2 regions of the Vibrio ostreae genome follow, and region 2 is predicted to be linked to the other one. Evidence: predicted binding sites of a transcription regulator. Region 2 holds the regulator's gene; the other holds the start of a gene.
The links. The regulator MetJ, encoded in region 2, represses methionine synthesis genes. The targets are predictions, from matches to a motif close to TTAGACNTNTANANGTCTAA.
Positions count from the first base shown of each region.

Region 1: the regulator MetJ is predicted to act here: its motif matches at 1,590-1,609, upstream of metN (methionine ABC transporter ATP-binding protein MetN).

Region 1 covers NZ_CP076643.1:1,836,259-1,839,399, reverse strand. Annotated here, with positions in the region: gene KNV97_RS14500 (methionine ABC transporter permease) at 1-426, opposite strand, end outside; gene metN (methionine ABC transporter ATP-binding protein MetN) at 416-1,450, opposite strand; gene gmhB (D-glycero-beta-D-manno-heptose 1,7-bisphosphate 7-phosphatase) at 1,808-2,365, shown strand; gene treR (trehalose operon repressor TreR) at 2,394-3,141, shown strand, end outside.
Region 2 covers NZ_CP076643.1:2,994,741-2,997,881, reverse strand. Annotated here, with positions in the region: gene KNV97_RS19920 (malic enzyme-like NAD(P)-binding protein) at 1-889, shown strand, start outside; gene metJ (met regulon transcriptional regulator MetJ) at 1,043-1,360, opposite strand; gene KNV97_RS19910 (O-succinylhomoserine (thiol)-lyase) at 1,689-2,855, shown strand; gene KNV97_RS19905 (bifunctional aspartate kinase/homoserine dehydrogenase II) at 2,855-3,141, shown strand, end outside.

The sequences.
Region 1 (3,141 bases), 1.2 Mb from region 2:
GATGATCTGCATCGGGGTTGCCCCCATTGACTGAGCCGCTTCAACCAGACCGCTTGGTACTTCCAGCAGCGCGCCTTCAATCAGACGCGCGACAAACGGGATAGCACCGATAGTCAGCGGAACGATGGCGGCTGTGGTACCGATAAAGGTGCCGACAATAATTTTGGTCACAGGAATGATAGCGACCATCAGTACCAAGAAAGGTACCGAACGACCGATATTAACAATAGCACCCAATACCTTGTTCAGGCGTGGGTTTTCCAGTAATCCGCCTTTCTTGCTGGTGTGCAGAATCACACCCAGAGGAATACCAAAAACAAAGCCAACGATACCTGCTACGGCGACCATGTAGACGGTTTCCCAGGTTGCAGTTAGGAGAAGATCACCGTTGAGTGACAACCAGCTGCTTACAACATCAAAGGACATAACCAAGAACCTCTACTTTTACTTTGTGATCGCGAAGGTATTGCATTGCTGCAACGCTGTCGGCTTCGGTGCCGAAAATTTCAGCTACCATCATGCCGAATTTAACGCCGCCGGCATAATCGATGTCTGAACTCAGAATGCTGACATCAATATTATATTTACGTGCGATTTGTGACATCAGTGGTGCATCGACAGTCGCACCGGTGAACTCAAGGCGAACCAGTGGGCTGCTGCCTGCCACGCGCTGCTCATTCAGGCGTGCCTGGTAATCGTCCGGGATCGACAGATCCAGTGTTGAGCGGATAAATTTATTCGCCAGTTCAGTTTTGGCGTGGGCGAAAATGTCACCTACACTGCCTTTCTCAACCAGTTCACCGCCACCGATGATCGCCACTTCGTGACAGATGCTTTTTACCACGTCCATTTCGTGCGTGATCAGCAGCATGGTGATGTTCAGTTTGCGGTTAATCTCTTTCAGCAGCTCCAGAATCGACTGGGTGGTTGCCGGATCCAGTGCACTGGTTGCTTCGTCACACAGCAGCACTTTGGGATCACAAGCCAGGGCACGGGCAATCGCCACACGTTGCTTCTGACCACCACTCAGGTTAGCCGGGTAGGTATCACGTTTATCTGCCAGACCAACCAGTTTCAGCAGTTCAGTGACTTTACGCTCGATGTACTGTTCATCTTTGCCTGCCAGTTCAAGTGGCAGGGAGATGTTGCCAAACACAGTGCGCGATGACAGCAGATTGAAGTGCTGAAAAATCATGCCGATATTACGGCGGGTTTCCGACAGTTGTTTTGAATTCAGTTTAGTCAGATCGACACCGTCGACAATCACGCTGCCGTCGGTTGGAGTTTCCAACATGTTGACACAACGGATCAGAGTACTTTTCCCTGCACCTGAAGAACCGATAACACCGAAGATTGTGCCTTGTGCGATTTTAAGATTGATGTCCTTCAAGGCGTGAATTTCCTTATCACCTTGGTAGAACACTTTATTTACGTGACTAATTTCAATCATGTTTAAACCTGTGCAGGGATACTGAACCGGACGACGCTCATAATCCTGAGCCCTTCCGTGATTAACAGTATAAAATTTTGAACTCTCTCTCACTGGGGAGACGATGCTATGGTTTATCGACAATCAAGTCAATCGATATTTTGACGTCTAGACGTCTAAATGGGCCAATTTTAACTCCGAAAAAGTGATCGATGTAATACGGGAAAGTGATTAAATAGCAGGGAAAGAAATAAGGCGCATATGATGGCTCAGCGCGCTGTCGGGGAGCCCGCTGATAACCGGTGCAATCAAACTCGCATCTTGAGGTGACTCGGGTATAATCAAAACCAGTTATCTACCTTATTTGAGAGCAATATTTTGGCAAAACCTGCTGTGTTTTTAGATCGTGACGGCGTGATTAACGTTGACCATGGCTACGTGCATGATGAGCACGATTTTGAATTTATCGACGGTGTGTTCGAAGCAACGAAAAAGCTAAAAGCCATGGGCTACATGCTGGTGCTGGTGACGAACCAGTCGGGGATTGCCCGCGGCAAGTTCAGTGAAGATCGTTTTCTGTCGCTGACACAGTGGATGGACTGGAACTTCGTTGACAACGGCGTCGAGTTTGATGGTATCTATTATTGCCCGCACCATGCTGAACATGGCGTAGGTAAATATAAAGAAGACTGCGACTGTCGTAAGCCAAAACCGGGGATGTTCATCTCGGCGCGTGATTTTCTCAAAATCGATATGGCGAACTCGGTCATGGTAGGGGATAAAGCAGAAGACCTGATGGCCGCCGCCGCCGCTGGCGTGGGGACTAAGATTCTGGTGCGCACCGGCAAACCGGTCACCGAGCAAGGCGAAGCGCTGGCGGATGCTGTACTGGATAGCATCAGCAGCGTGCCTGAGTATCTGCAGTCACGCGGCTGATAAGCCGGTTTACTGCATTGGACCTGCTATGAGTAAAAAGCTCACCATTCTGGATATTGCCAAACTGTCTGGGGTTGGTAAATCGACGGTGTCCCGGGTTCTGACTCGGGATCCGAAAGTGAAACCGGAAACCCGTGCCAGAGTAGAGCAGGTGATTGCCGAACACGGTTATGTGCCATCCAAGTCCGCCCAGTCGATGCGTGGCGGACGGCAGAAAGTGGTGGGTGTGATTATTTCCCGCCTCGACTCGCCTTCAGAAAACCGCTCAGTCAGCAGTATGCTGCCGATACTCTATCAATATGGCTACGATGTCGTGATCATGGAAAGCCAGTTCGACCGTGCTAAAACAAGTGAACATCTCGAGGTGCTGGCCAGGCGTAACGTTGACGGGGTCATCGTGTTTGGTTTTACCGGGCTGGATATGGTCAGTCTGGCGCCATGGCATAATCGCGCCGTCGTGATTGCGATGGACAGCGCCAGCGTCTCTTCGATTAATTATGATAATTGCGGCGTGATTCGCGCGGCGCTGGCTCATCTTGAGCAGCAGCAGTTCAACCGGATTGCTTATATCGGGGTCGACCCGGGAGATAAGACCACCGGAGCGCTGCGACTTAATACCTATCTTGAATGGTGTGCCGAGCACGGCTATGCGGCCAATTATCAGACTGGGCAACTGAATCATCACAGTGCTTATCAGTTGGTCGACAAAGTGCTGACCGCCGAGACCCAAGCGATTGTTTGTGCCAGCGACAGTATTGCCATGGGGGTCATTAAAC
Region 2 (3,141 bases):
CGACACCGTCGCTAACATCGCTGACACCTTTGGCGGTATCAACCTGGAAGACATCAAAGCGCCGGACTGTTTTGAGATCGAGCGTCGCCTGATTGAACGTTGTGACGTGCCAGTGTTCCACGATGACCAGCACGGCACGGCGATCGTGACCGCAGCAGGCATGCTGAACGCGATTGAACTGCAAGGCAAAGAACTGTCTGAGTGTGTGATTGTCTGTCTGGGTGCGGGTGCCGCAGCGGTAGCGTGTATGGAACTGCTGATTAAGTGCGGTGCGATGCGTGAGAAGATTTACATGCTCGACCGTAAAGGTGTCATCCACACCCGTCGTGACGATCTGAACCAGTACAAGCAACTGTTTGCCAACAACACCGACAAACGCACCCTGGAAGATGTGATTGCCGGCGCGGATCTGTTCCTGGGTGTATCAGGCCCGAACCTGCTGTCCGCCGACGCGCTGAAGCTGATGGCTGACAAGCCTGTGGTGTTCGCCTGCTCTAACCCGGATCCGGAAATCAAACCTGAGCTGGCTCACGCGGTGCGTGACGACCTGATCATGGGCACCGGACGCAGTGACTACCCGAACCAGGTCAACAACGTGCTGTGTTTCCCGTTCATCTTCCGCGGCGCGCTGGATGTACGTGCCAGCGAAATCAATGATGAGATGAAACTGGCGGCGGTCGAAGCGATTCGTCAACTGGCGAAAGAAGAGGTGCCGGCAGCCGTACTACAAGCCGCAGGCAGTGACAGCCTGACCTACGGTCATCAATACATTATTCCTAAGCCCATGGATCCACGCCTGCTGCCCCGCGTGGCTAAGGCAGTCGCACAAGCTGCGGTTGACTCTGGTGTCGCACGGATCGAGATGCCGCATAACTATATGCAAGATTAGTAAGCAGCATGCCGGATAAACACTCCGGTGACGGAAGCGTTGATCCTTGCGGGTTAACAATGCCCTGATGCTTAAAAATGATCTGAGAGCTAACAATGCAAAAACCCTGGTCAGTAACCAGGGTTTTTTTATGCTGATGCGGTGCACAGCGACTTAGTCGTCGTATGCCTCAAACTCGATACCCATCGCCGTCATCAGCGCTTTGGCCTCGGTCGGAATATCATCCGGACGGTCTTTACGCAGGTCTTCGTCGGTTGGCAGCGGCTGACCGGTGTAAGCATGCAGAAACGCTTCACACAGCAGTTCACTGTTAGTGGCATGACGTAAATTATTGATCTGTCGACGAGTACGTTCATCCGTCAGCACTTTAAGTACCTTAAGCGGAATCGAGACAGTGATCTTTTTGACCTGCTCGTTCTTCTTCCCATGTTCCGCGTACGGGCTAATATATTCGCCGTTCCAGTCTGCCATTGCGCACCTTCGTAAATTTGAATTCGAGTTGAGTTTTTCAAAGACCTCAATTTTAGCGGGATTTACTGCCATAAGCAAAGACATATAGACGTCTAGAAGTGTTGACGTCTTCTTTTTTGAGCAGTAAAGTGTGATGTTATTCACCGGAGTGAACATTTGCTTCACCGCTCACCCCGGAATTGGATTTACACATCGCCCGGAATTGTTTGAAATCCCAATAGCAGCTATGCCAATGCTTACCATTGCCCGCTCTGTAGCCCGATTCGCTCGGTGACAGAGCTCAGGGAATCAACCATTCAGGAAACACCAGACAGGAAAGGAAACGCTCATGACCAATCGCAAGCCAGCCACCATCGCGGTTCGCACCGGTATTGAATCTGACACCCAGTACCACGCCGTTGTTCCACCCATTTATCTCTCAACCAACTATGGCTTTCCTGCATTTGGTGAAGTGCCAAAATACGACTACACCCGCTCCGGCAACCCGAACCGTGGCCTGCTAGAACAAGCCCTGTCTGAACTGGAATCCGGTGCGGATGCCGTGGTCACCAACTGCGGCACATCAGCACTGAACCTGTGGGTCTCGGCATTCCTGTCGCCGGGCGAAATCATTATCGCACCACATGACTGCTATGGCGGTACTTACCGTCTGTTCAACACCCGCGCCAAGAAAGGCGATTTCAAAGTGCTGTTTGTTGACCAGTCTGACGACGCGGCAATGGCCGCAGCTTTTGCCCAGAAGCCAAAGCTGGTGCTGCTGGAAACGCCGTCTAACCCGCTGGTACGAGTGGTGGATATTGAGAAAATCTGTCAGCAGGCGCAAGCGGTCGGTGCTCTGGTAGCGGTCGACAATACCTTTTTGACCCCTGTGTACCAAAAGCCTCTGCTGCTTGGTGCCGACTTCGTGGTGCACTCGACCACTAAATACCTCAATGGTCACTCGGATGTGATTGGCGGTGTGATCATCAGTAAAGACGCCGAACACGCCACCGAGCTGGCATGGTGGGGTAACTGCATCGGCGCCACCGGCACGCCGTTTGACAGCTACATGACTTTGCGTGGCCTGCGCACCCTGGGGGCCCGTATGCGCGTGCATGAAGAGAGCTCGCAGCAAATCCTCGCTTACCTGCAAAACCAGGAGCTGGTCAAAGTGATTTACCACCCTAGCCTGCCAAATCATCCGGGTCATGACATCGCCAAGAAACAGCAGCTTGGCTTTGGTTCCATGCTGAGCTTTGAATTCGGCGGTTCATTCGAGCAGCTGAAATATTTTGTCGGTGAACTGCAGCTGTTCTCACTGGCCGAATCGCTGGGCGGCGTGGAAAGCCTGGTATGTCATCCGGCCAGCATGACTCACCGCGCGATGGGCGAAGAAGCGCTGGCCGAAGCCGGCGTCTCTCAGCAGTTGCTGCGCCTGTCGGTGGGTCTGGAAGATGCGAGCGATCTGATTGCCGACCTCGACCAGGCCTTCACCAAAGCCAAGGAGGCCTTTTAATGTCGGTTTCACGTCAGCTGCATAAATTTGGTGGTAGCAGCCTTGCGGATCCGGAATGTTATCAACGGGTCGCGCACATTCTGCGTGACTACTCTCAGGCCGACGATCTGGTGGTGGTGTCTGCCGCCGGTAAAACCACCAACCGCCTGATTGAATTTCTTGAAGCGCTCAACAAAGATGGCCGCGCCGCGCACGAAGCGCTGCAGGCCCTGCGCCAGTTCCAGGTCCAGTTGATTGAAGGTTTGCTGGAAGGCGAAGTCGCAGACCATCTGCTGACCGAGCTGAG